3 regions of the Pelagibaculum spongiae genome follow, and region 3 is predicted to be linked to each of the others. Evidence: predicted binding sites of a transcription regulator. Region 3 holds the regulator's gene; each other region holds the start of a gene.
The links. Region 3 encodes sigma-54, which starts transcription at its own class of promoters, with help from an activator protein. Its sites were predicted from a motif close to TGGCACNNNNNTTGCTNT; they were not measured.
Positions count from the first base shown of each region.

Region 1: glnA (glutamate--ammonia ligase) is a predicted target of sigma-54. The motif match lies at 2,733-2,750, and genes of this name have one in related genera.
Region 2: DC094_RS06685 (P-II family nitrogen regulator) is a predicted target of sigma-54. The motif match lies at 4,444-4,461, and genes of this name have one in related genera.

Region 1 is NZ_QDDL01000006.1:72,770-82,744, reverse strand. Features, by position in the region: gene DC094_RS14560 (DUF4124 domain-containing protein) at 1-450, opposite strand, end outside; gene glnA (glutamate--ammonia ligase) at 1,233-2,642, opposite strand; gene DC094_RS14540 (GGDEF domain-containing protein) at 3,134-4,357, shown strand; gene DC094_RS14535 (DUF4442 domain-containing protein) at 4,493-5,014, shown strand; gene ybaK (Cys-tRNA(Pro) deacylase) at 5,050-5,520, opposite strand; gene DC094_RS14525 (hypothetical protein) at 5,777-6,865, opposite strand; gene rraA (ribonuclease E activity regulator RraA) at 6,972-7,460, opposite strand; gene DC094_RS14510 (ammonium transporter) at 8,318-9,502, shown strand; gene gshA (glutamate--cysteine ligase) at 9,562-9,975, shown strand, end outside.
Region 2 is NZ_QDDL01000002.1:157,335-167,309, forward strand. Features, by position in the region: gene DC094_RS06660 (PspC domain-containing protein) at 1-378, shown strand, start outside; gene DC094_RS06665 (DUF3192 domain-containing protein) at 375-755, shown strand; gene DC094_RS06670 (DeoR/GlpR family transcriptional regulator) at 845-1,642, opposite strand; gene glpT (glycerol-3-phosphate transporter) at 1,761-3,113, opposite strand; gene ubiK (ubiquinone biosynthesis accessory factor UbiK) at 3,875-4,144, opposite strand; gene DC094_RS06685 (P-II family nitrogen regulator) at 4,538-4,876, shown strand; gene DC094_RS06690 (ammonium transporter) at 5,015-6,205, shown strand; gene DC094_RS06695 (DUF4124 domain-containing protein) at 6,444-6,905, shown strand; gene DC094_RS06700 (NUDIX hydrolase) at 6,976-7,509, shown strand; gene DC094_RS06705 (YbaN family protein) at 7,510-7,866, shown strand; gene ppnP (pyrimidine/purine nucleoside phosphorylase) at 7,928-8,212, opposite strand; gene speE (polyamine aminopropyltransferase) at 8,337-9,191, opposite strand; gene speA (biosynthetic arginine decarboxylase) at 9,381-9,975, shown strand, end outside.
Region 3 is NZ_QDDL01000001.1:577,254-587,228, forward strand. Features, by position in the region: gene lptC (LPS export ABC transporter periplasmic protein LptC) at 1-437, shown strand, start outside; gene lptA (lipopolysaccharide transport periplasmic protein LptA) at 376-969, shown strand; gene lptB (LPS export ABC transporter ATP-binding protein) at 956-1,678, shown strand; gene DC094_RS02555 (RNA polymerase factor sigma-54) at 1,948-3,456, shown strand; gene hpf (ribosome hibernation-promoting factor, HPF/YfiA family) at 3,472-3,777, shown strand; gene ptsN (PTS IIA-like nitrogen regulatory protein PtsN) at 3,798-4,268, shown strand; gene rapZ (RNase adapter RapZ) at 4,265-5,122, shown strand; gene DC094_RS02575 (HPr family phosphocarrier protein) at 5,146-5,409, shown strand; gene mgtE (magnesium transporter) at 5,629-6,987, shown strand; gene yjgA (ribosome biogenesis factor YjgA) at 7,025-7,576, shown strand; gene DC094_RS02590 (carbon-nitrogen hydrolase family protein) at 7,636-8,460, opposite strand; gene DC094_RS02595 (YhdP family phospholipid transporter) at 8,460-9,975, opposite strand, start outside.

The sequences.
Region 1 (9,975 bases), on a different contig from region 3:
TCGGGCAGTAACGGTGTGACTGCCACGATCAATATTTTTCAAAGCCACACTTGGGCTATTTCCGACCACTTTGCCATCTAACAATACTTCTAACTTATCGTTCTGCCCTAGCGAAGGTGCTAACGATAAACTAATCGATAGGCTACCATCATTGGCTCGAATCGCTTGGCCGGACGTAGGATTGGTAATCGTAATTTTAGGAATCTGATTACTAGCAGGCTGAGTGCTTTTATTGCTGGAGCTGTTGTTGTAGCGACGACTAGGTTTGGTCGCTTTATAAGTTTGCCCTTTACCAACATTCACTAGCTCAGAGCCCGCAACCTGCTTATCGGTATAAATCGTATTGCCATTTTTATCGACGTAGCGGTAGAGCTCAGCACTTGCTGGCAAAGCAACTAAAGTGGCTGCTAACAGGCTGCTTAATATCAAAAATGGTCTCAGCTTGATCATCAATCTACTCTCCGTTTATGTAGATTTTTGCCGGTATATGGCGATCCGTCAAAGCCCGGATTATCTATCCAAATTAATGCAAATTCTGTCGACAGGAAACCTGTTTTAGAAATTTTAGCCAAATCAACAGAGAGTATTGCCGAAATAACTACCTAGCGTAGGATTTTAAAAGACCTTGCTGGTTTGGCAAAGATCGTCGCACCGGCATCCTGACAGATAATTGCTTCTGGCATTATCTGCATTCCTCACATCCATGTGAGTTCCTCCTTGCGATATACATTATGTCCCTATAAATACACGCACCGGCATCCTGCCTCCTTGCGATATACATTATGTCCCTATAAATAAAAATCCGCCGGGTTTAGTCGGCGGATTTGGGCCAGAAGCAATATACGCTATCTGTTAAAACTGGTGAGCAAGCTTGTTCGCTGCTGTTGGATAGAACTATAGAGAGCCAACAAAAACAAAACTCTGGCCTATGCACGGTTGCCACGGTACTGAGTCGCAAAACGAAAAGCTTCGCTAAAAATCGTCGCACCGGCATCCTGACAGATAATTGCTCCCGGCATTATCTGCATTTCTCACATCCATGTGAGTTCCTCCTTGCGATATACATTATGTCCCTATAAATACACGCACCGGCATCCTGCCTCCTTGCGATATACATTATGTCCCTATAAATACACGCACCGGCATCCTGCCTCCTTGCGATATACATTATGTCCCTATAAATAAAAAGGCCGGTCACCTTACGGTAACCGGCCTTCATTACGCCCGAGAAATTACAGGGAGTAGTACATTTCAAACTCAATTGGGTGAGTTGTCATGTTCAGAGCAGTAACTTCATCGTTTTTCAGCGCGATATATGCATCGATCATATCGTCGGTGAATACACCGCCACGAGTCAGATAATCACGATCTTCATTCAGACATTCCAGCGCTTGCTCTAAAGAAGCAGCTACGGTTGGAATCTCTTTTGCTTCTTCCGCTGGCAGGTCATACAAGTCTTTATCCATAGCATCGCCAGGATGGATCTTGTTCTGAATGCCGTCCAGGCCAGCCATTAACAAGGCAGCGAATGCCAAGTATGGGTTAGCGGTAGGATCAGGGAAACGCACTTCAATACGACGTGCCTTCGGGCTAGTCACATATGGAATACGAATTGAAGCAGAACGGTTACGTGCTGAGTAAGCCAGCATTACTGGTGCTTCAAAGCCTGGAACCAATCGCTTGTAAGAGTTAGTTGACGCGTTGGTGAATGCGTTCAATGAACGTGCGTGCTTGATCACACCACCAATGTAATACAGAGCCGTTTCGCTCAGACCACCATAACCATTGCCTGCGAAGGTGTTTTCACCATCTTTAACAATCGACATGTGAACGTGCATACCAGAACCGTTATCACCGACAACTGGCTTAGGCATGAAAGTCGCAGTCTTGCCATATGCATGTGCAACATTATGCACTACATATTTCAGGATCTGAGTTTCGTCTGCTTTCTTTACCAGTGTGTTGTACTGGCAAGCAATTTCGTTCTGGTTGCCGGTCGCAACTTCATGGTGATGCGCTTCAATTACCAGACCCATTTCTTCCATGATGTTACACATCTGGGAGCGGATATCCTGGGATGAATCGACTGGAGGTACTGGGAAGTAACCACCTTTAACACCTGGGCGGTGGCCCATGTTGTTTTCTTCGTAGCTACGGCCTGAGTTCCAAGCAGCTTCTTGAGAGTCGATCTCATAAGAAGCACCGCGCATGTCGACTTTCCAGCGAACATCGTCCAGCAAGAAGAACTCTGGCTCTGGGCCAAATAATGCGGTGTCGCCGATACCGGTAGACTTTAGATACTCTTCTGCACGATGGGCAACAGAACGTGGATCACGCTCGTAACCAGTCATAGTGGTTGGCTCGACGATGTCACAGCGCAGGTTCAGAGTTGAATCTTCAAAGAATGGATCCAATACCGCGCTATCTGCGTCAGGCATCAGGATCATGTCAGATTCGTTAATGCCCTTCCAACCAGCAATAGAAGAACCATCAAACATCTTACCTTCAGTGAAGGCGTCAACATCCAGGGTGCTGGCTGGCACGGTAACGTGCTGCTCTTTACCCTTGGTATCAGTAAAACGGAGATCGACGTAACGAACGTCGTTTTCCTTGATCATTTCCAGCACTTTTTCCGCAGACATCTGACAACATCCTCCGACAAAACTTACAGTTTGTAGTTATGACTGTTTTTTCCTGCTGCTTTTGCAGTCAGGATTGAGCACGACTGAGATACAGCAAAGCTTGTGCCAATCGACATAAGCAATTGAAACATAAAGATCAATATTACTTATGCAGCATAAAACGATACTTAAGAACTGGCTTTGAGATTACTTTGCGCATCATTTCAGTGCGTCACTCGCGAATGGCGCACCAACTTAGTGCAGCCCATGATAGAGACTTTTCGATGCTATCACTTTACGCTGCCGCTGCAATGGCCAATTTGCCACTGGCAAAAGTAAAATCTGTGATTGCCGTAGATTACTTCAATAACTAGTTTGTTCTCTTGTTGCCGCATATCGGTTGAAATCAGACTGCTTACGCCGATAAATATTCAAAATATTTCAATATCAAAATTTCGTTAAAAAACTCAATAAAACAACAGAGTAATATTCAAAACAATCTAGCAATATCGATGAGACAAATAATATTTTCTCTTTATGGTAATTGCTTAAATAGTGGGCAGCGGATAATCTGGCAAAATGGTGGTAATAAAAGAAAAACAAATTTGATCCTGGATGCATCTATCGGCCAGGACCCTCTGCTTCGGCAGCGGCTCACCTTTGCACTTGGTGCATGGCGAAGTACTTGGCTGAACAATCTGGTATTTGCAGCTGTACTGGCTCTTTTATTACAGCCAGTAATACAGCCTATTGCGCTTGCCTGGTGGATACTTTCAGTTTTGGTCGTAAATAGCGGCAGAGTGTTTATCGGCTGGAAATATGAAAAAAATGGCCAACCCGCCAGTCGCTATTGGTATTTAATCTATGCAGTATCCACGCTAACTTCAGCTATTGTCTGGAGTGCTGGCAGCATGATTTTATTTCCAGAATCTTCTGCCAAACACCAGCTTTATATGATTATCGTCATTGGCATTATTGCCCATGGTGCAAGCTACCATCATTCATCTAGTCCGCGTTTACTGGCGGCCTACCTGCTAATACTGATTCCCCCTAGCGCAATAAAAATTCTACTCAGCAGCAATGATCAAATCGATATGACATTGAAGCTGATTGGCACCCTTATTCTGCTAGTGTTGGCGTTGTCTGCCAAAAGAATGTGCCGGACCCAAACCGAAACCATGCAGTTAAAAGAAGCACTGCGGAAAATGGCCAATATCGATAGCCTGACTAGTATTGCCAATCGGCGTGCTTTTGATGAGTTATTACAAAAAGGCTGGCATCAGGCTAAGCATCGGCTTCAGCCCTATTCAGTTATTCTGCTAGATATCGACCATTTCAAACTTTATAACGATTACCTAGGCCATGTGAATGGCGACCGAGCGCTCAAGCTGGTAGCCGGTGCAATTCGCGATAGTTTGGAACGCGCCACCGATCAAGTTGCTCGTTATGGCGGGGAAGAGTTTGCCGTTTTATTACCGAATACCGATGCCAAAGGCGCCAAAATTATTGCTGAAAAAATCCGCAATAAAATTGTTGGATTAAATCTGGAACATAAAAAATCTCCCACCAGTAATTTCATTACGCTTTCAATTGGCATTGCTACTCGAGAACAAATCTGTAGCAATATGCATTGTCGGCAACTAGTCGAAGAAGCTGACAGTGCCCTGTATTACGCCAAATCGTCTGGCCGAAATTGTTCAATTAGCTACCCTCAACAATTTTCTCGTAGTGCATGAATAGCGCCTGAGTCATGTTTGAATAGTGCTTAGGCCGTACCTGAATATCCGATATAAATCTCAATTACCCCGCTTCTTATTCATTTCAGATGCTGTTACATTCCAGCGATCTGTCCACAAATAAGAAGAAGCTCAATGGCCAGCCAGAAAAAAAATGCGTTTATGAAAGTTGTCGGATTCGGCAACATGTTTTCCAATAAGCTGGGTGCTCGTATTGGTACTTGGGCATTTTGCAGCCGCATTCATTATGCCAAAACTTCCGGAATCAAATTCACCAAACTGACTTCGTCAGAAACTCGGGCCAGCATTCGTAATATCAAACGAGTGCAAAACCACATTGGCGGTATTCACGCCACGGCAATGGCAACTTTGGGTGAATCAGCCACTGGTTCTGTATTGGCAATGAACTTGCCAGATGACAAATTGCCATTGCTCAAAAGCATGAAAATCGACTATGTCGCTCGTGCCAATGGTGATATGAAAGCCATTGCATCCTTATCAGATGAACAGCGTGAGCAGATCAGAACTCTGGACAAGGGTGAGGTGACCGTGCAACTTGAAGTGAGAGATTCCAAATCAGGCGAGCCAATTTTAGGCGAGTTTACTTGGGCATGGATCCCAAAAAAGCGTCGTGAGAAAAAAGCTGAAGCGGCATAACCAATATCGGCAAAAATTGCTTGTGAGTAGTTTAATTACTCACAAGCAATCGCAACCAACTTACCATCTAACAGATTAATTAAGTCCGATGGTGCCAGCGCAATTTCCAACCCTCGCCGACCGGCACTGACATGAATTTCTGCAAAATCCTCAGCGCTGAGATCAAGAAAACTGCGCAAGCGTTTCTTCTGCCCCAGCGGGCTAATGCCACCCGTTACATAGCCGGTAACTTTTTCAGCCTTGCTTGGATCAGCCATGGCAGCTTTACGCGCACCAGCCACTTTGGCTAGTTTCTTCAAATCTAGTTTGCAGCAAACTGGCACCATACCAACGACTAACTCACCGTTATCCAACTCAGCCAATAGCGTTTTGAATACTTGTTGAGGATTTAGGCCAAGCACTTGAGCAGCTTCAATACCGTAAGATTGCGCACGTGCATCATGCTGATACTTAACCACGCGATGGGTGATTTTGGCTTTCTTCGCCAGATTGATAGCCGGGGTCATCTTCACTCCTAGCAGCTGCTAAATGTATGCTAATAAGTCAGCAGCAATTTTATCATCAACTTAGAATAAGTGCTTGTTTCTAGATTTATGGAAGTGAAGAAGTTTCATATTTCTGACTGATGAAGCTTAACAATCTAAATTTTTATTAATTTTAAAATGCTTTGGTATTATGTTGAGTTTCATTACTTGACGATTAGGTTTCTGCCATCCGTGGCAAAGAATAATTATGATTTAAAAAATAAACTAATAATTAAAACTAATTTTTTGAAACCAACATTAAATTAATATATTCAGAATTATCTGTTGGTACTTGGCCCGTACACATGAGTATTTTTGTTCCACTCTCTGCTGCGTCTCGATCAACCATACAGTAAAAATTACCATTATCCGTATCAATATTCATCACAGCTGCAATAAATCCATTCGTTGGTGAATTTGGTGTGGATAATGTTAAAGTTGCACTATCGCTTGATAATACACCAGTCAGCGGATTTACTTCTTTCAACTGGCACACGCCCGCATTGCTGCACGAAACGTTAACTGCATTTATCTGACTACCATCTGGATCGCCATTATTAAGAGCTAATCCAACATACTCACCCTGAAAGCCAGAGAGTGTCCCAGCTGATTTAACGGGTAAAGAGAAATAGAATAATGATGCGGCGTCGTCAGCAATATTTGTTTGAATAATCGATCCACCACCATCGGTCAAATAAAGTACATCACCATTATCACTATCAACCGGATCATCTATTACTAAAATTCCGTCTTGGCAGGATCCAGATCTAAAACTTGAAGCAGATCCTCGTCTAGTTCCAGCAGAGTTATAGCTAGAGGTAAGGCTGGCCACTCCAGTTGCAGTGTTAAACCCAAGCTGCCCAAATAGATCGACATCTATTGAAGTAAGGTCTGCACCATCTTCCAAGTTAATAGCTAACCAATTGGCAACATAATCTTCGTTGGGGCAATTTCCCGCAGAAACCATTGGCACCAAGCCATCACCACCAACCGGTTGTAATAAAAACATAACGCCTGGCACTTCCAAGCCAAACGCCATGCTTCCAGCGACAGTACCGCTATCTGAAGAGCCAGTGACCGTCATCGCCACAAAACCTGATGGCAACTTTTGATAATTACCTGAAAAAGAAAGCTCAACATCGGCTTGAGGATTCTCTCTATAAGTAATTGAAAATTGATCATTGGACGAAAGATCTACCGTCCATGTTGATCCAGGGCCTATGTAGCTTTCTGTACGAATACTGCTGCTTTCCTTGCTCCCACCCCCACAAGATAAGATAATGCTACTAAGCGTTATGATAAATGAAATATAAAAAATTCTTCTCATAATTAAACAACCATTATTTCTCCGAATCCGTAAGTATATTCCTATCAACAGCAATATCAATTTAAATTAAAAATCCAGTTAAAAGATATCGTTAGTCACTTATTAATTACCGTTCAACAAGTGCTTTATCAGAAACAATAATTCCATTTAAATCGGCATAAATATAGTTTCCTGGTATAACAGTAACACCAGAAAATTGAAGTGGAATATTAATATCACCCAAACCTCTTTTATCGGTTTTCATTGGATGGCTGCCTAAAGCCTGTACACCAATATTGAGTGTTTTAAGAATTTCTACATCGCGAACACAGCCATAAATAATAATGCCAGCCCAACCATTATTTTGTGCTTTTTCTGCCAGCATGTCGCCAAGGCAAGCGCGTCGCATTGAACCGCCGGCATCAACCACCATTACTTTTCCGGTTCCGTCGGTATCGACCAGCTGCTTTACCTTGGAATTATCTTCAAAACATTTCACTGTCACCACTTCGCCACAAAAGCTTTCATTACCACCAAAGCTTTTATAAACCGGATCTAAAACAGAAACTTGTTTAGGGAATTGATCACACAGATCAGGAGTAGAAAGATTGCTCATTATTATGTTTCCTGAGTTTATTTGAATTAATTTTTCAGAATGCTAACCGGAGTCTGGTGTTTTTCAAAATATTGAACGGAATAGTCGAGAGTTAAAGATCTATGTTCTGCCTGTCGTCGCACTAGCATCCATGCTTCCTTGCGATATACATTCCTTCCCTGGAAATATTCGCACCAGCATCCATGCTTCCTTGCGATATACATTCCTTCCCTGGAAATATTCGCACCAGCATCCATGCTTCCTTGCGATATACATTCCTTCCCTGGAAATAAAAAATCCGCCGAGGTGAGTCGGCGGATTTGGGCCAGAAGCAACATGTGCTATCTGTTAAAACTGGTGAGCAAGCTTGTTCGCTGCTGTTGGATAGAACTATAGAGATCTAAACAAAACAAAACCCTGACCTATGCACGGTTGCTGCGGTACTGAGTCGCAAAAGCAAAACCTTTGCTGGGAAGCGACTTCCCAAAGACCTTAACGTTGATTTGGTTAAGATCTTTTTATAGCGAAGCAGCAAACGGCGGCGATTATGAACCGGTTTTTCAGCCATCTCTAGCTTTTTTGATGTAAGCACCATTTCAGTTCAAAACAGCGCACCAACAGATCGCTATAACCGTGCACTCTGCTCAGGATTGGCACACTTTCTGCTAACAATATTGCAAAAGGTCAGACAAATTTATCGCCGGCTTCGACGCCGCCCGCCGATTGAGAGTTTTGCATAGGCAACTCTTGCCAAGCGAGCAATAAAGGTGCAATAAACTACATATGCGCACCAATAAGAAGCACTAATTCTAATAATAAACGGCGATCAAACTTCTGTTTTGAAAAGCTAACTAACAAATAAGTGGTGTCCCATGGAAATGAGCAGCAGCGATACGCTCTTTGTGCTGTTAGGCGCAATTCTGGTTCTGGCAATGCATGCTGGATTTGCATTTTTAGAAGTTGGAACGGTTCGAGATAAAAACCAGGTTAATGCGCTGGTTAAAATCATGGTCGATTTTGCTGTCTCGGCGGTTGCTTACTTCTTTGTGGGTTATTCGGTTGCCTATGGCGTCGATTTCTTTCGTAGTGCCGAGCAACTCGCTAGCTTAAATGGCTACGAATTGGTCAAATTTTTCTTCCTAATGACCTTTGCCGCTGCAATACCGGCCATTGTTTCTGGTGGCATTGCTGAACGTGCTCGCTTCTATCCACAATTAGTGGCCACTGCTGTATTAGTCGGCCTAATTTATCCATTCTTTGAGGGCATTGCTTGGAATGGCAACTTTGGTTTTCAAGGCTGGCTAGAAGCTACTTTTGGCGCGGCATTCCATGACTTTGCTGGCTCAATAGTGGTGCATGCGATGGGTGGCTGGATCGCACTGGGTGCTGTAGTCATGCTTGGCGCACGCAAAGGCCGCTATACCAAAAAAGGCAAGCTAGTCGCCTTTCCACCTTCAAACATTCCTTTTCTGGCACTCGGTGCTTGGATCTTAACCGTTGGCTGGTTTGGTTTTAATGTGATGTCAGCACAGAAGGTCGGCGATATTTCCGGGCTAGTTGCAGTCAATACCATGATGGCCATGGTCGGCGGTATATTGGCATCATTAATTGTCGGTAAAAATGACCCTGGCTTTATTCATAACGGCCCTTTAGCTGGCTTAGTAGCCGTGTGTGCTGGTTCTGATTTAATGCATCCAATGGGTGCCTTGGTTGTTGGTGCGATTGCCGGTGCATTATTTGTGGTCTGCTTTAATCTGACCCAAAAGCGTTGGAAGATCGACGATGTGCTGGGTGTTTGGCCATTACACGGCTTGTGTGGTTTATGGGGCGGCATCGCTGCCGGTATTTTTGGTCAGCAAGCATTAGGCGGCATGGGCGGTGTTAGTTTGATGTCGCAAATTGTTGGCAGCTTGCTCGGTGTAGCCATTGCTGCGATTGCTGGTTTTGTTGTTTACGGTGTATTGAAGAAATTTGTTGGTATTCGTTTAGATGAAGAACAGGAATTCTATGGTGCCGATTTAAGCATCCATAAAATTCATGCAGCCAGCCATATGATGGAATAGCCGCATACCCAGCGGTTAAACCCTTCAGAAATGCAAGCTTGCACTTCACAGGTGCAAGCTTGAAATTCCTCTGCAATGCCCACATAGTTAGCGCCTGTTTATATATTGGTGTTCAGCCATTGAATAAGGCTTACAACGGCCGACTGGGCAGTCTTAGCTGTATCGACAAAGGATTGTTTGGGCGTGTTAATCGCGGTATCGAGCGAGAAACGCTGCGGGTAGACCAAAACGGGCAGCTATCACAAATAGCGCATCCGGTTTCATTGGGCTCTGCACTGACCCACGAATCAATAACTACCGATTATTCTGAGGCTTTACTGGAGTTCATTACAGCACCCGGCAACGACCGCGCAGCTGTTTTAGAACAATTAGATCAAATCCATAGTTTTGTCCTGCACAATTTACCTGGTGGTGAGCTGCTGTGGAACTCCAGCATGCCATGCCAGTTACCTGCTGACAGCAATCAAATTCCG
Region 2 (9,975 bases), on a different contig from region 3:
CTTGATGTGATTCTGGTGCGTTTGGCCGCAATACTTTTAACCTACTTTATTAGCGCTCAGATTTTTACTGCTTATATCGTAATTGGCATTGTCGTTAAAATCAGCCAACCGAAATCAAACAGCAAAAAGATTCGAAAAGTAAAGAAAAAAAATGTTTATCAGACAGTTGCGATGAATACGCAACCTCAAAAAGTGGCAATCAAAACTGCTCTCGATGAATCGAGATTAACTCGGGCATCAACACAAGCTTTTGCTCGGAAGATTTCTCGACTAGAGCAACGATTACAAAAGCTGGAGCAACATACAACTTCCAGCCATTTTCAGTTAAACCAAGCGTTTAACCATTTAAAAAATAATAACTCAGAGACGTTACTATGAAAAAAACAACTACTGCACTTTCAGCACTTTTAGCTACATCTGTTTTTATGAGTGGTTGTGCCATCAATATTGGCGATAAGAAAGATGACGATGGTTACAGCTACCAGCTAGAAATCTCAACAGAAAAAGACAATCGACAAAACCTGTCATTACTCAATCTTGGGCAAACCAAGCAGCAGGTAATTGATATTTTTGGCACCGCTGATTTTAGTGAGGCCTTCAGCCTTAATCAGCAGAAGGTTCAGATTCTTTACTATCGCACTCAAAGATCAGATGAAAACGCGCCGTTGACCAAAAAAGAGTGTACCCCGCTTATTTTTAAGCAAGGCCAACTAGATAGCTGGGGACAGTTAGCTTTGGTCGCGATGCAAAAGTAGCCGAAAGCAGAATCACGACTGTTTGCGACATACCATACTTCCGTGTATATAAAAAAACCCGCCGTAGCGGGTTTTTTACTTTCTGGAAATTACTCAGCCAGAAACTGCGGAGCATCCATATCAGGTAAAACAAGCTGAACCTGTTTTTGCTCCAACAGGCGAATTAATTCTTCTGGTGGTGGCTTGTCGGTAAACAAGGCATCCAACATAGAAATGTCGCCTAAACGAACCATTGCCTGACGACCAAATTTAGAATGGTCTGCAGCCAAAAACACATGGGTCGCATTGTTAACCATGGCTTGCGCAACACGAACTTCGTGGTAATCAAAATCGATTAGCGCACCGTCCATGCCAACACCACTGATGCCGATAATGGCATAGTCCATGCTGAACTGATGGATGAAATCACGAGTGGCTTCACCAATAATGCCGCCATCTCGATTTCGAACTTCACCACCAGCAAGAATCACAGTGAAACTGCTGTTTTCGGTCAAAATTGCTGCTGCATGCAAGTTATTGGTAACAACTCGTAGGTTGTTTCTTACCAACAATGCTCGAGCGACTGATTCTGTAGATGTACCGATGTTAATAAATAAAGAAGATCCGTCGGGGATATGTCGAACCAGAGAATCGGCGATCTTTTTCTTCTCAGAACGAAACTGATTCAGTCGAGTCGCATAATCTGTATTTTCGGTACTGGAAGGAGACGCCGCGCCACCATGGTGTCTACTCACCAAGTTGGCTTCTGCTAAATCATTCAAGTCACGACGAATTGTCTGGGGCGTTACATTAAAATGCTGTACCAGGGTTTCCGTAGTGACAAACCCCCTCTCCCGTACCAGATCAACGATGGTTTTCTGACGCTGACGTTGATTCTGTTTATGCATTTAGGTTACCTCGTTTGCGGAAGTCATCCTGACTAGCTGCAAACATTATTCTTGTTGTCAGAGAAAAGTACAAATAAAGTAGGTGAAGCTTTAGCAAAAGCTTCACCTTACTTTGATCTTATGCAGACACCTCATGACCCATTGAACGTTTTTCAGAGTTCAATGTTAGAGCAATCAAGACAATCGACATCACACAAGCCGCTGTAATAATCATAAAGCCTGCGTCCCAACCTGCAACGTCAACCGCATGACCAATCACAACGTTAGCAGTTACTGCACCACCAACATAACCAAACAGACCGGTGAAGCCTGCAGCAGTACCAGCCGCCTTCTTAGGCACCAGATCCAGTGCATGTACACCAATCAACATGACTGGGCCGTAGATCAAAAAGCCAATCGCAATCAGCATTGCAATATCAACACTAGGATTGCCTGCTGGGTTGAACCAGTAAACCAATACGCATATCAGAGTTAGCACCATATAGATGATGCTTGCTGGTGCACGACGGCCTTTAAAGACTTTATCCGACAACCAACCACAAGCCAGCGTACCTGGAATACCGGCCCACTCGTACAAGGCATACGCCCAACCTGCATCTTGAAATGAGAAGCCTTTGGCTTCTTCTAAATACAGCGGTGCCCAGTCCAGAACGCCATAACGCACCAAATAGACAAATGCGTTAGCAATTGCGATGGCCCATAACAGTCGATTGTTCAGAACATACTTAAAGAAAATCTCTTTGGCAGTAAATTCTTTTTCATGCTCTTTTCCATACTCAAATCCTTTCGGATAATCGTTTTTGTACTCTTCAATGCTTGGCAAACCTTGTGATTGAGGTGCATCACGAACAGTTAACCAGATGAGTACTGCAACACCCAGTGCGACAAAACCATTGGTATATAGCACTGCGTGCCAATCAGCAAAGAATGCCATACCAAACAGTGCAATCGGTGCTAATAAGCCACCACCAATATTGTGGGCAACGTTCCACACCGCCATTTTGGTGCCGCGCTCGCTGGCAGAAAACCAGTGAACCATGGTCCGGCCTGCTGGTGGCCAACCCATTCCTTGGAACCAACCATTAGCCATCAATAAAACGAACATGATGCCAACAGAGCTGGTGAAGAAAGGCACCATACCCATTGCAATCATGGTCAATGAACTAACAAACAAGCCAAGTGCCATAAAGTTACGCGCATTACTGCGGTCGGAAACGCTGCCCATCAAGAACTTGGACAAACCATAGGCAATCGCAACACCGGAAAGTGCAAGACCGAGCTCTGCTCGGGTATAGCCTTCATCTACTAAATGAGGAATAGCTAAAGTAAAGTTTTTACGAACTAAGTAATAACCGGCATATCCGAAGAAAATACCGAGAAAAACCTGCATTCTTAAACGCTTGTAAGACTCATCTACCTGATCTTCAGGCAAACGCTCTTTATGCGCTGGTGGCTTGAGAAATCCAATCATTTGCTTAACCGCACTGTGAATTATTTTGAGTTAGGTAACAGTTCGAACATTAAGCGCAAGCGAACGAAAACATCTTGATGCATGTCACCTGCCAACCAGTTGAATGGCACATAAACGAAAAAAAAAGTGTACCAGTTATTGATATGTAAAATAATAAAATATACCGCCAGAAACGCATAACTTGCTACCTCAAAGGAGATAGGTAAACTTGTTTTTATTTATTTAATTTAGATAGATACAAGAACTTAAAGCTCATTAACTCAAGATAATAATGATGATAATTACTCGTTTTTTATGATTTTCATTGGAAATTTCAGCACTCGGAAATGATCAGAAACGATCTTGAATGCGATATTTGAAGTTCTTTTATTATCGTTAACAGCGCCAGCGCCGCTATATGCAATAGCTTGCTCTAATAGCTATTTGGCTAGTAATCCATTGCTAGAACCATTTTGTTGTTTTTATTGAAATGAGTGCCAATACGGCCCATGAAAAAGATAAAACTGATGCAAGTCATGCCTTTTAAGCGAAGTTTGAATAATCGGTATCGTTTGATTCGAACATGCAACTAACAGTCATTTATTTCAAAAATTACCTTCAGTTGGTAACGAAGGAATTGAGCAACACTGCCCATTTCAGTTAACAAGCTGTAGATACAAAAACGCTGATGACCATAAAATGATCATCAGCGCTGGGCAAAACATTATTTGGCAAAAACTAACTGCTAACTAGATCGAGCCAATTTTCTACTTTCCGATTCGCTATTCTTTTTCTTCTGGCTGCGACGGATTCAACTGCGCTTGAAGTTCAGCCATTTGCGCTTCCAGCTGCTCTAATTTGGAGCGGGTGCGTGACAACACACCTTTCTGCACTTCAAATTCTTCACGAGTGACCAAATCCATCTTGGAAAAAAAGCCCTGCAGCACTGAGCGCATGCTCTTTTCGCTCTCTTGTTGAAACTGTTTCAAACCAGGGGGCAAAGCCGCAGATAGCTTCTTGCTCAGTTCATCGATCATATTGGGATCGAACATAGGACATCTCCGGTTCTGGTTAAAACACACCTTTGACAGCAAATATGTAGTGTGTTGGTTAATTTACTTTAGGTAATTTAGCAGGTTTCTTTTTTTGATTCAGCCCGAGCCCTGCCACTTCAATCCAACTTTCCTTTTATTTGTTGCCTGACAACCCACCAATTAACGATGCACTTAACTGCAACTTATTGATAACTAACGCACCAAATGCGTGCGTTTGTCAGGTTTTGGTGCGCACCGCTTTCGTCCACAATAAATGATTTCACTTCAACACGTTGATATAAATGAATAAATAAAACTGGCACAGGGATTGCTCCTTCCTCAGCAATCGCAATACAAATTTCCAATAAGTCAGCCCGGTGAATAACCGGCGGTAATTACAAGGAGAGCACCATGAAACTGGTCACTGCAGTCATCAAGCCATTCAAGTTGGATGATGTTCGTGAAGCATTATCGGAAATTGGCGTACAAGGGATTACGGTCTCTGAAGTCAAAGGTTTCGGTCGACAAAAGGGACATACCGAACTCTACCGTGGCGCTGAATACGTAGTTGATTTTCTACCTAAGGTAAAAATTGAGTTGGCGATTGAATCAGAACAAGTCGAACGGGTGGTTGAATCGATTACCGACGCGGCTCGCACCGGAAAAATTGGTGACGGCAAAATTTTTGTCCGCAGCCTAGAACAAGTCATCCGGATTCGTACTGGTGAAGAAGGCGTAGAAGCCATTTAACACCATTTGACGATGAATGCTGCAACAACTCATAAGTGAAACAAAAAGATTTCACTGAGTTGCGCCCAGAACAAGAGGATAAATACCGTGGAAGATCTGACTCAAGTTAAATACGCACTGGATACTTTTTATTTCCTAATGTGCGGCGCGCTAGTTATGTGGATGGCAGCTGGTTTTGCCATGCTAGAAGCCGGCCTGGTTCGCGCTAAAAACACCACCGAAATTCTGACTAAAAATATTGCGCTATTTGCTATTTCCTGCGTGATGTTTCTGCTAGTGGGTTACAACATTATGTATGTTGATAACGCTTCTGCCGGTTGGTTACCAAGCCTTGGTTTCACCATCGGTGCTGAACACACAACCGACGCAGTGTTAAAAGGCGAAGCCGACCACTCATTAGGCGCCGACTTCTTCTTCCAAGTGGTATTTGTTGCCACTGCAATGTCTATCGTCTCTGGCGCAGTGGCCGAGCGGATGAAGTTGTGGGCTTTCCTAGCCTTCTCAGTAGTAATGACCGGATTCATCTATCCAATGGAAGGCTACTGGACCTGGGGCGGCGGTTTCTTGAGTGAAACCGTTGGCTTCTCTGACTTCGCAGGTTCCGGCATCGTTCACATGGCAGGTGCTGCTGCAGCTTTAGCAGGGGTATTGGTACTTGGGGCACGTAAAGGAAAATACGGCGCTAACGGTGAAGTTAATGCGATTCCTGGTGCTAACTTACCTATGGCAACATTGGGTACATTTATCCTCTGGTTAGGTTGGTTCGGGTTTAACGGTGGTTCTCAATTGCTGCTGTCAGATGTAGAAAACGCTAACGCAGTCGGTCAAATCTTCCTTAACACTAACGCAGCAGCTACTGGCGGCGTAATCTCAGCATTAATTACCGCCCGCTTGTTGTTCGGTAAGGCTGATTTAACCATGACACTTAATGGTGCATTAGCTGGCTTGGTTGCCATCACTGCAGAACCTCTAGCACCAACTGGCCTAGCAGCGACGTTAATCGGCGCATGTGGCGGCGTGTTAGTGGTGTTCTCTATCCTGACTTTAGACAAGCTGAAAATTGATGATCCAGTCGGCGCAATTTCAGTACATGGTGTAGTGGGTTTATTCGGTGTGATGGTCGTTCCCGTCAATAACAGTGGCGCAAGCTTTGGCGCACAAGCAATTGGTGCAGCCGTGATCTTTGCTTGGGTATTCGGTGCCAGCTTGGTGGTTTGGCTAGCACTGAAAGCACTGATGGGTGTTCGAGTGAGCGAAGAAGACGAATACAACGGTGTTGATTTAGCAGATTGTGGAATGGAAGCCTATCCAGAATTCACTAATAAATAATACTAAAAAGTTGTAAAAGCGTTAATTGAAAAGCAGTCTTTTGACGTATAAAAAAACCGCCGCTATTTCACAATAAATAGCGGCGGTTTTTTATTTCAAAACCAATTAATTTGTTAAACTGGTCACAATCTATCAACACCCAGCAGCAGCCATTGTTAAAAGCGAGAGCTAATCGACACATCCGATTGATCTAACTTTCTAGTTTTTCGAGAGATAACCAGTTTCTCGGAGCAGTAACATGAAAGTGCTTCCTATTTTTGCTTTGGCAATTGCACTTCTCGCAGCGAATTATTCAGATGCAGCAGAAATTTACAAATGGAAAGATCAAGACGGCAAGGTAGTCTTTGGCAGCTCACCACCTGCTGGCATCGAGGTTGAAAGAACCGGCCAACAAACTGGTTCAGGCTTGGCTGGCGAAGCGATTGATGCGCCAAATTCTGTTAAAGAGCAGCTAGATTCTGTCAACAAGAGCAAAAAATCTCGCCTGAAGGGAAAAACTTTAGCCCGGCATAATGAACGATTGCGTAAGCGCAGCGCTATATTATGTGATCAATCAAAAAACCGGCAAAACATGCTAAAGCATTCTCCCCGCGCCGGTTCGTATGACGCAAAAGGCAATAAACGCATTTACTCAACAGAAGAACGTCGCTTGATGACCGAACAAGCACAGCAAGAGGTTAACAAGTACTGCGCAAAATAATGACGTGATTATTTGCTGAAGAAGCAATGGTAAGGCATATAATGAGGCAATCAAGCCAAGAGAGAACGTTATGCCTTCCACGCTTTTCCAATGGCACGTATTTCAGGTGCAACAACAAAAACATACCTTACCTGATGATCGCATTGTCGACTGGACTCACCTGCATCACCCTGGTGCTGTAGTCATACTTCCTCTAATGCCGGATGGCAAAATTCTGTTACTCAAGCAATATCGCCCAGCAATTGGCAAATGGATCTACGAAGTACCCGCCGGTACCTTGGAGCCAGATGAAGATATCTTGCAGTGTGCACAACGTGAATTAATCGAAGAAACCAATCACCATGCAACCGACTGGACCGACCTAGGCACTCTGTTACCAGCACCTGGTTTTTGTGATGAAGTTCAGCACTGTTATTTAGCCCGTGCATTAGAACAACATGCAGGTCAAAAAGATGATGATGAGTTTTTTGAGCAGGTACCCGTCACAGAGAAACACTTTGTTGAGCTGATTGCCCAAGGAAAGATCATCGATTCAAAAACCATCGCAATCTGGGCGAAATGGAAAGCCAACAAAAATTTATTGCTAGCTGAAATGACGTCATAAATGCGGCGAATTCTTTATGCTATTGCTGGCACGCTATCTCTGATCACCGGATTGATCGGAGTGGTGTTGCCGGTACTGCCAACCACTCCTTTTCTATTGCTTTCTGCATGGTGTTTTGCCCGCAGCAACAAGCGACTGCACGCATGGTTAATTAACCATAAGTATTTTGGCCCAGCCATTAACGATTGGGAAAAACACAAAGGGATAAAAGCCAGCAATAAAAAACGCGCTTATGTTTTAATTGTTCTGAGTTTTTCAATTAGCATTTATGTGGTACCGCTAACATGGGTAAAGGTGTTGCTATTATTTATGTGTATTGCATTGCTGTGGAATATGAAACGGATTAAAACGCTTTAATTAATTTTAATTTTTTAATACCACTCAATAGATAATTTTCCCATCCCTGGGAAAATATCAATCACTCATAGCGACACAAATAACTACTAGCCACTTCAACCGTTAGCTTGAAGCTACTATTCGCTTCTACTTCAAAGGTTTCACCGGCATGGTACATTTTCCAGCTATCGCTGTTAGGCAGCTGTACATTTAAGCTACCGCTAATCACTGTCATAAATTCCCTTACCGCGGTAGAAAACTGGTATTCACCCGGTTCCATTGCGCCGATGGTTGCATCCATCTCTTGTGAACGAATACCACCAATCGATTTTACTTTACCTTCAAAATATTCATTACTGCTTAGCATAAGAGACTCCTTTTGAAAATTTTTGATTAGTTTTTAAAACAACTATTTTTATTTTTTATCGGCCCAATCAAATGAAAAGGCCGTTGGCAACAACTCAATTCTGTAACAACACAAAAGACAAAGCTTATTTAGCCAGTGCCTTTTTCATAAACTCTGGCAAAGCCAAAGATTTATGGTGGCACTCAAGGTTGTAATAAAGTGTTTCAAACGGCTTATTGGCAATATCAGTTTCTCTGAAATTATTCAGATCGCGTCCTTTCGCCGCCATGGTAGCGCTCCACCAGCCAGATGGGTAAACCGGCTGCGGGAAATCTAGCGTTTTCGTGTCAGCAAAACCAGCTGCTTTCATATCTCGGTGCATGCCTGCAATTAAATCGGAATGATAAATCGGTGATTCACTCTGCTGGACCATAATGCCGCCAGTTTTTAAGGCTTTCAGGCAGTTTGCAAAAAATGCTTGAGTAAACAGACCTGCAGCTGGGCCAACCGGATCGGTAGAATCAACAATAATCAAATCAAAGGCAGCTTCACCCTGATCAGCCATCCAGGCAATACCATCACCAAAATAGAAATGGGCTCTTGGATCTTTATTCGCCGAGCATAATTCAGGGAAATATTCTTCTGACAAATCAGTGACTCGCTGGTCAATTTCGACCTGCCAAGCTTCTTCCACACCCGGGTGTTTCAATACTTCCTTCATGGTGCCGCAATCACCACCACCGATAATCACCACACGTTTAGGATCGGCATGGGTAAACAGCGCCGGATGTGACATCATTTCGTGATAGAGAAAGTTATCCCGATCGGTCAACATCACACAGTCATCAATCACCATTAAACGACCAAACGTTTCAGTTTGATAGATTGCTATCTGCTGATATTCAGTTTGTTCTTCATGCAACTTCTCTTTGATTTTAAAAGAAAAGGCTGAGCCATCTTTGCCATGAATTTCGCTATACCAGCTCTCATCAAGCGCCATCATTTCCACCATCTAAAACTAAAACATTAATTGCTGGGCAAGCATAGCTAGGCGAAACCTGCTGGCAAGTATTTTTTACTCTGTAGTGGAAAATTACTTTCATTAAATTGAGTTCAGCAAATTGCTAGAGCAGCTCCGCAAGATAGGTATAATGATCGGCTGTATCTCATGCCGCTTAATGGAAAATGAATGAGCGAGTGGAGTATCGAGCAATCCCGCCAAACTTATAATATTGCTCGCTGGAGTGAAGGTTACTTCGATATCAGCCAGCAAGGGCACCTGATCGCCAAACCCAATCATCATTGCCCTGATGTATTTGATGACCAGCCTGAAAATCGATCACCGACCAATCGGTCAACTGGTATCGATTTACCGCAACTAATGGAAGAAATTCAACAAAGCGGCTTACGCTTGCCGGTATTAGTCAGGTTTACCGATATATTGGATGGCCGAGTTCGCCAACTCTGTAGTGCTTTTGATAAGGCACGCAAAGCGTTTTCTTACCAAGGAAGTTACAGCTCGGTTTACCCGATCAAAACCAATCAGCAACGCCATTTAGTGGAAGGGCTGCTGAAAGCCGGTGGAAATCGGCTTGGCCTGGAAGCAGGTTCAAAGCCAGAATTACTGGCGGTACTCGGTCTGCTAAGCCAACAAGAAACTGTTCATGGTGCAATATCAGGCCGGATTATCGTCTGCAATGGCTACAAAGATCGCGAATATATTCGCCTAGCACTGATTGCCCAACAACTCGGCCATCAAGTGTATTTGGTGGTAGAAAAACTCA
Region 3 (9,975 bases):
TCCGACTCAATAGCCAAGGACGGGCAATCGATAACTTGTCTGGTAAATCGTTACAGCAAATGCAAGATGGCTCCAGTCAAATTCAGGCACCAGAAATCAAAAGCAGCCAAGGTTGGTTAATCCAGGCTGACATTGCTCAGATAGAACCCTCAAGCGATGAATTTACCTTGAGCGGTAATGTTGTGATGTCCAGCACCAAAGATTTTGGCTCTGCCCTGAAAACCGAGCAGTTGCGCTATTTACAGCAGCAGCAACGTGCACAAACTGATAAAGAAGTTACAATAAGCGGCGACCAATACCGCTTGGCCGGCCAAGGGATGCGAATTGACCTTGAAGCTGGCACCATGCAGCTCCTTGCCAACACCCGGGGAAGATATGAAATATCCGGCAATCCTGTTGCTGATGACTCTACTCAGCCAACCAGCCGCCGCCCTTAACAGCGATTTTGATCAACCGATACAGATTCAGGCCGATAGTTCTTTATTAAATCAGGGCCAGGGAATCGATATTTATAGTGGCCGTGTTGAATTAAGCCAGGGCTCTCTATCCCTGACTGCTGATGAGTTACGCATTCACAAAAACAGCAACGGTAACCTCGATCGCATTGTTGCGATTGGCGAGCCTGTTTACCTACAGCAACTCAACGAACAGCAAGAAACCATTACCGCAACAGCAGCAAAGATTGTTTTCCAGTCTGTCAAAGGTGTGATTGAGCTTTCTGAAGACGCGCAACTGATTCATCCGGGTAATGCGATAGTGAACGCACAGCAAATCACTTACGACAGCCGAACTCATCAGGTTCGCTCCAGTGGCGGCAAAGATCCAGGCGAACGCGCCACCATTATTTTGCAGCCCCAGAGCTCACAACTGAATTTGGTGCCTAACAACAATAGCGATACATCAACTACCTCTGAGCCAAACAACGCCGAATCTTTAAATCAAAATGAGAGCAGCAATGCAGGTTCTTAAGGCGCAAAACCTGGCCAAAAAATACGGCCCTCGCCAGGTGGTTGCCGATGTCACTATTGAAGTAAAACCAGGCCAAATTGTCGGTTTACTCGGCCCCAATGGCGCTGGAAAAACCACCTGTTTTTATATGATTGTTGGCTTAGTACCTTGCGATAGCGGCAAGGTTATTCTGGGTGATGAAGATCTGACTGGCATGCCGATGCACCATCGCGCGCGCCGTGGTATTGGTTACCTACCCCAGGAAGCATCGATATTTCGCAAGTTGTCGGTCGAACAAAATATTAAAGCGATTCTCCAACTAAGAAATTTAACTGCCGCTGAAGAACGTAAAGAACTCGAACATTTACTGGAAGACTTCCAGCTGACTCATATTCGACATTCTGCTGGCATGGCATTATCTGGCGGAGAAAGGCGTCGGGTTGAGATCGCCCGTGCATTAGCGGCAGCACCTCAATTTATTTTGCTTGATGAGCCCTTTGCTGGTGTCGATCCTATTTCGGTCAATGACATTCGAAAGATCATTCAACAATTACGCGACCGCGGCCTTGGGGTATTAATTACCGACCACGGTGTTCGTGAAACCTTGTCGGTATGTGAACATACTTATATCGTTAGCAACGGCCATGTAATTGCCGAAGGTGATGCAGAAACGCTAATGCAAAACCCTCAAGTTCGACAAGTCTATCTCGGTGATGATTTCAGTCTTTAATAGCTGCGATCTAACCATGATCATCGATACCGTCGGGGCAGCATCCAACCAGTAGATTATTGATCATCTGATAATCGTTGTTTTTTGCTGCATCAACTGTGTATTCCGCTAAAAGCAACCCCATTTCTTACTATATGCAATTTTCATGACACAGTGCTTTGAAAACCTTATATTTCAATGCCTGAATCATAAAAATGACTAACGTGCAAGCTTGCTGAAACGCACCGAAAAAGGTAACTTTCAGTCATTGCAGTTTATGCGGGATCAGCATGAAACCTATGCTACAACTTCGCGTCGGCCAAAGCCTCAATATGACGCCCCAGCTGCAGCAGGCGATTCGCCTTCTTCAGTTATCTTCACTCGACCTACAAAGTGAAATTCAGCAGAATCTCGACAGCAACCCAATGTTGGAGCTGACCGAAAATGATGCTGAACCATCGGTCAATGCTGAAGCAGACGCTGCCGAAACCGCGCAAAAAAATGAATCTGAGAGCGCCATTGATAACTCGGTTGATTTGAGCGCTGCCACAGAAATTCAACCAGATTTGCCGGTCGACACCCAATGGGATGATATCTACCAAAGCTCATCACCTTCTAGCTCTGGCCTTTCTCGCTCTTCCGCCCAAGACAATAGCGACTTTGAAAGCAATGCCGCTGCCGATGAAGATCTACAAAAACATTTGTCATGGCAAAGTTCGGTCGCCCATTTCAATCCTAAAGATGAATTGATTGCCGAAGCAATCATTGAGTCAATTGATGAGCAAGGTTATCTGCAGACCAGCTGCCAAGAGATTCTCGATACGGTCAATCAACAATTGAAAGAGCTGCTCCCTGCAGATGAATTAGAATTGCTGAACTTGGATGAGATTGAAGTGATTCGCCATCGTATCCAACAATTTGATCCGATTGGCTGTGCTTCTATCGATTTGCGCGATTGCTTGATGGTCCAGTTAAAACGGCTCGATTCAACTATCCCTTCACGCGCCGATGCGATCAATATTGTTGACCGCTACATGAAATTACTCGGCAGCCGGGATTATCGTCAATTAATGCGGCTAGCTCGTATCAAAGAGCCACAACTCAAACTGGCGTTGGAATTAATTCAAGGGTTAGACCCAAGACCGGGTGGCAATATCGCGACGAATAACACCAGCTATGTGGTGCCTGATGTTTTTGTCAGCAAGTGCAATAACCGCTGGATGGTAGAATTAAATCCGGATACGGCACCAAAAATTCGAATCAACGATGGCTATGCCTCTTTGATTCGTCGCGCCGATAACAGCCGCGACAATTCATTTTTAAAAGATAATTTACAAGAAGCCCGCTGGTTCTTAAAAAGCCTTGAAAGCCGCAATGAGACACTACTCAAAGTGGCTACCGACATTGTTCAACACCAACAAGGTTTTCTAGAATATGGCGATGAAGCAATGAAACCATTAGTGTTGCACGACATCGCAGAATCGGTAGGAATGCATGAATCAACCATCTCTCGAGTCACTACTCAAAAATTTATGCATACCCCTCGCGGGATTTACGAACTAAAATATTTCTTCTCAAGCCATGTTAATACCACCAGTGGTGGCGAGTGCTCTTCTACTGCGATTCGTGCCTTGATTAAAAAGCTGGTTGCTGCAGAAGATGCCAAAAAACCACTGAGCGATAACAAAATTGCCGAGCTATTAAAAGAACAAGGTATCAAAGTTGCCCGACGCACTATCGCTAAATATCGGGAATCTTTATCGATACCACCCTCCAATGAAAGAAAACAATTAATCTGAACAGGAGCAGAAGCTATGCAACTGAACATCACAGGGCACCATTTGGAAGTTACTCCCGCGTTGCGCGAACACATTGAGGAAAAACTTGATAGAATCCGCCGCCACGGATCCAAGATCAGTAACACACATGTTGTCTTGAACGTTGAAAAAGGTCGCCATACGGCTGAAATTCAAATGAACGTAGAAGGCGCTCAACTAGTTGCCAACTGCGAATCAGATGACATGTACCGTGCGATAGATTCGATGACCGATAAGCTTGATCGTCAGATAATCAAGCATAAGGAAAAACACTTACAACATAATCATGGGCAGGGGCATTAAGGCCTCTGACACTGGAAGCAATGCAGTTAATTGATATTCTGACGCCTCAGCGTACTCGTTGTGGCGTAACAGGGGTTAGCAAGAAGCGAGTACTTCACTTAGTGAGTGAAGTACTCGCCGAAACACGCCCTGAAATTGATGCTTTAAATGTTTTTGATCATCTAACCAAACGTGAAAAACTTTCTAGTACTGGGTTAGGAAATGGCGTTGCTATTCCCCACGGCCGTTGTGATTGTATTGAAGACATTTTGGCTGTGCTGATCAAAACCGATGATCCAATCGATTTTGACAGTCCAGACAGAAAACCGGTTGATCTAATATTTGCTTTGCTAGTGCCAACACAAGCCTGTGATGAACATTTGCAAGCCTTATCAGCATTAGCCCAGTTACTTGATAGCGAACAAACCCGACAAAAACTGCGTGCCGCCAGTGATTCAAAAGAACTCTATCGGCTGGTATGCGAACTGGACCAACCGAGAGCGAGTGCATGAGTCAATTGCTGATAGTCAGTGGCAGATCTGGATCCGGCAAAAGTATTGCTTTATCGATCCTTGAAGATCTCGATTATTACTGTGTCGATAATCTTCCTCTGGCACTGGTTCCTCAGCTGACTCAACTCATTGAACAGCAGCATAGCTATTCAAAAATTGCCCTTGGTATCGATAGCCGAAATCTGGCTGAAGATTTTTCTTGCTACCAACAATTGCTGGAGAATTTACAAAGCCAAGGTACCGAATGCAGCACTTTGTTCTTGGACGCAGAAGACGCCGTTTTACTAAAACGCTTTAGTGAAACCCGTCGTAAGCATCCAATGTCGAGCGAACAAATATCTCTAACCGAAGCAATCAATCTGGAGCGACCGCGGTTAGAGCCTATTGCCGCCAGCGCCAGTTTTCGTATTGATACCAGCCACCAAAGCATCCATCAGCTGCGCAGTGAAATTAAAAAAAGATTAGCTGATACGGGTGGTGAAACTATGGTGCAATTCTTATCTTTTGGATTTAAAAAAGGCTTGCCTAGCGATGCCGATTTTGTATTCGATATGCGCAGCCTGCCAAACCCACATTGGGTACCAGAATTGCGGCCACTCACCGGACTAGATGAACCGGTAGCTAATTACTTATCCAGTCAGCCAGAGGTTCAGCAGATGCTGAATGACCTGCGCAATGTACTTAAAAACTGGATCCCATCGACCGTTGCTAGCAACCGCAGCTATTTAACCATTGCTATAGGTTGTACTGGCGGACAGCATCGTTCGGTGTTTATCGCCCAAACACTCGGCAAGGAATTCGCCGACTTGCAACATTGCAAGGTCATGATTCGACACAGGGAACAAAATCCATGAACAGCCTAACCAGCAGCATATCTGTGGCACTTTGTAATCGTAAAGGTCTCCACACTCGAGCAGCCGGCAAACTAGTGGCCGTTGCCAGTCAGTATGATTCATCACTCAAAGTAAACTTTAACGGCCGCTCCGCCGATGGCCATAGCATCATCAACCTGCTCACTCTCGGCGCGCCGGTAAACTCAGTATTAGAGTTGGTTGCTTGCGGTGATGACGCTGAACCTCTGCTAAAAGCAATTCATCAGTTAATTGCCTCTGGCTTTGACGAGCAGGAAGAAACCTCTTAAAGCAGCATCCAGAGCTTTCGAATCCTCAACGGATGCTCTATCATTACGCCGCGCGAGCTTGACGCAGTAAACCGCATTATAAGTCAGCGTTTCGGGGCTTTGCCAAGGTATTAAATACACCCATTGGCATGACCAACCTGGATCAATATCCAGGATCCCCGATCATCTTGCCCTAGTCACAAATCGGCCTTACCAGAGCCAGCATCCGGGGGATTAACTGTGCCGGAAAGCATCGAAAAGCAGGATCTACAGCTTCAACTTCAGGCAGTACATGAAGCCCTGGATTCGGGCGCGGCTAACCATGCCCGTCAGTTGCTCGCTGGTCTGGACAGTAGCGAAGTTGCCCACCTACTGGAATCTATGCCAGGCAAACCCCGCAAAGTTTTATGGGAATTGCTCAGCGAAGACTTCCAGGGTGATGTACTGCAATACCTGGGCGATGAAGTTCGACAAAGCTTCCTCAGCCGAATGCAGCCAGATGAAGTCGCTGCGGTTATCGAAGGCCTGGAAACTGATGACATTGCAGACATCCTGCAAGAATTACCGGATCAGGTTTTCCAACAAGTTTTGCTGTCAATGGACGAGCAAAATCGCCAGCGACTGCAAACGGTATTGTCTTTCCCGGAAGATACTGCCGGTGGTTTGATGAACACCGACACCATCACAGTACGTCCAGATGTAACATTGGAAGTAGTACTGCGGTATTTGCGTCTGCGCGGTGAACTACCCGAAGCCACCGATAGTTTATTTGTGGTTGATAGCAGCGATCGTTTTGTAGGTGTTTTGCCTTTAGCGAATGTATTAACTCGCCACCAAGATGATTTAGTACGCAGTGCAATGCGCGACGATATCGAAGCGATTCCAGCCGATACTGACGCACAAGAAGTTGCCACATTATTCGAACGCCGAGATTTAATCTCAGCGGCGGTTATCGACGATGAAGATCGACTACTCGGTCGTATCACCATCGATGACGTAGTTGACGTTATTCGAGACGAAGCCGAACACTCACTGCTAAGTAGTGCAGGTCTTGATGAAGATGAAGATACTTTTGCTCCTGTCGGTAGCTCAGCACGCCGCCGAGCACTTTGGCTAGGAGTAAACCTGCTGACGGCATTAATGGCTTCAGCAGTAATTAAAATTTTTGAACCGACAATTCAGGCAGTTGCTGGATTGGCGGTTTTAATGCCGATTATCGCCAGCATGGGCGGCATCGCAGGCAGCCAAACCTTAACCTTGGTAGTGCGCGGTATGGCACTCGGTCGAATTGGTGATTCCAACGCTCGTTGGATGCTCGGCAAAGAAATGGCAGTCGGTGCCTTGAATGGATTATTATGGGCGCTGGTGGTTGGCGGCGTTGCAGCCTTTTGGTACGACGACTACGCCTTAGGTGGCGTAATGGCAATGGCAATGCTAATCAATTTATCGATTGCAGCTGCCGCCGGCGTTTTATTACCGATCGCAATGGAAAAAGCAAATATCGACCCAGCTTTGGCTGGCTCTATGGCATTAACCACTGTGACAGATGTAGTAGGTTTCTTCTCCTTCCTTGGACTAGCCACCCTGCTACTTATTTAATTTTCATTTTATATTTTCAGTTTAAGTTGTGAGAGATATGCAAGATTTTGAAGATCTGAACCCGGTACAGCCGGAAGATGATAGTGAGCGGGTTTCTAAAACCCGAGTCAAGCAGGAGATGAAAGATCTTCAACAGCTAGGTAAAGAATTGGCTGCTTTGCCAAAGGCCAGCTGGAAACGTTTGCCTCTGGAAGATACCGTTTTAAAGGCATTGAGTGATAGCTTGAACATTACTGCCAATATCGCTAAAAAGCGGCATTTCCAGTATCTCGGCAGATTGCTTAGCAAATATGACTTTGATGAAATCAAAAGCACCATGATTCGTCTCAAGGCCGGCCAGCTTAGCAAACCAAAAAAACCAGTTGTACCACCGACCAAAGCAGAGTTGTGGGTTGAGCGTTTGCTTACTGATAGCAAGCAAGCATTAACTGAATTGTTGAACGAATATCCGCACGCGGATCGTCAAAGAATCAACCAATTATTGCGTAATGCGGCAAAAGAAATGAAGCCGACAGAAGAAGGTCAAATACCAAAACCTGGCAAACAGGTTACCGCCTTAAAGCAGGCAATTTCGAAGTTGGTGAAATAATTACTTTTGCCGCAACTTCTCTGTGTTGCGGCAAAATATTAAAGCAAGCAAACTGTTTTTTAGAGCTTACAATGCTGCAATACAGGAAAAACTTTCTGATATTGTTTTCTAACGGATAAATCCAGCTCGGCAATCACTAAACCTTCACCTTTAGCCTGCTGATTTAAAATTTTGCCATCATAGTCAATCACCATCGATTGCCCCCAGGTTTCTCGGCCATCCGCATGCACGCCGGCCTGCCCGGCTGCCAATACAAAACACTGGTTTTCAACCGCTCTAGCCTGCAGCAATAATTGCCAATGTTTCTTGCCAGTCACCTGAGTAAATGCCGCCGCATTCACCATCAAGAAACAGCCTTGAGCGGCCATTTGTCGATACAATTCAGGAAAGCGCAAGTCATAACAAATGGATAACCCGACTTTCCCCCATGGAGTTTCTACCACTACTGCTTCAGGTTCGCCCGGATAAATATAACCAGATTCTCGATATTGCTCACCACCCGCTTCAACATCAAACAAATGGATTTTGTTATATTGCTTGACTAGCCGACCTGAATTTGAAATCACCTGCATCGCAGCATAATGTCGATTATTTTCTGGACTAGAAATTGGCATGCTGCCTGCAATAATCCATAGATTATATTTCTTTGCCGCTTCTTTTAACCAAGCTTGAATTAACTGCTGGCTTTGTTGCGCATGCTGCAATCTTTGACCAGCAGAAGACGCCATTAATGAAAAATTCTCTGGCAATAAAACCAACTGGATTTCTTGTTGCTGAGCTTTTTCTAATAAGACTTCGACGCTTTTCTGATTGTCCTGCCAATTATCACTGGAAACCATCTGCAGCGCAGCCACTTTCAATATGGATTTGTTTTCTAAATCCATTATTTTGCCTGCCCTGCAGGAACAGACGCTTTCTCTGAAGATATTGGATCTAATTGCGGATCATCCCAACTACCATGTAATCGGTAATCAAACTCGCTGACTTTTTCTAACGGCTTATCTAATAGCCGATTACCAAACCATAAATACAAACCTACGGCGGGGTTTACAGCGAGTGCTGCAATAAAAGCCAGTGAATTACCTACAGGTGGGATAACTCGAATAACCTGTTCATAATCCCTCGCAAAAAGGCCTGTTCGACCTGACAAGCGAACTTTAGCAACTGGGCCGTCAATTACCGTGTTATTTGTATAAGCATTACCATGATCAATATTGAAATCACCATCTAATCGATCAAAACTAAAGCCATCTTTATATAAATCGGTAAAGTCAAAACGCAGCCGCCTCAACAATGCTTTTAAGTTAATTAAGCTGACTAACCGCCCTGCCGTTTGAACATTGGTAATATCTAACAAACGCCCTTTAGTTACATTAAAGCGTAGGCTACCGTTCAATCTAGAATAATCAAATTGCCACGGAGAACCACGCCAACTTAGTAAAAGATGTCCTTGGCCAGAAGCAGCGGCCAATGTTTTTGAAACACCCAAGTCTGCCAATGCTTCGCCAGTATTTTCACTAGTCAGCTGGAAATCCAATTGAGTTTTACTTAAACGAATATGGTTTTGGCGATCTGAACCCGCCCCCCAACTAGCAAAACCAGTTATATTTAAATTAGCAGCATTTACTATTAAATCTTGCAGCTGATTACCACCATGTTCTGCCAATAAGTTAAAACTCACTTTACCCAAGTTTTTTTGTTCAAATTGCAAATCATCACTGGAAAACTTCATTGCAGGTAAAGATCCCACTTCGATGTCATCAAACCAGCGCGTTGGTTTTTCGCTATTTGCCAGAGTGACTTGCGAGCCGACTTCAGCCTGGGACTGCTCTAATTCAGTTAGCAAATGTAATTTTTCTAAATCAACCTGATAAGACAACATCGGCTGCTTAGTTACGGTGCCTATGATTTGATCGCTCGCAAGCTCTAACGCCCAACTATATGGCGTTCCCGACAAATCCCCCTTAGCATTGGTAATGATTTGATCTGCAATTATTGCCGAAGCAACCTCAAACTCAAGGTTAGAAAAAACATCTAATGCTGCACTAGAAATTTGTTCAACTTGCTCATCTATCGCAATTCTTTCGGCTACTTGATTAGCAGCTGATTGAGCAACTGTTTCAATTATACTAGGCTCGAAAGCAGTTAAATTTTTAGATTTTTTTTCAGGTTTTTGATCTGAAAATAGCCACACAAGATTGTCTGCCAATTCTACAATATCTAGCGATTCAGCTTTTAATTTTAACTGGAGCTGATTTTTCGGGTAGTAGCTTTTATCCAATGGAATATCACCTAAAACTAAAACCCCTTCTTGTTTTAATTCGCCTTTTCGCCAAATCATTTTCAATCTATCTTGTAGCTCAACCTCAGCCTTGAGCAATTCAGGATAATAGCGAACC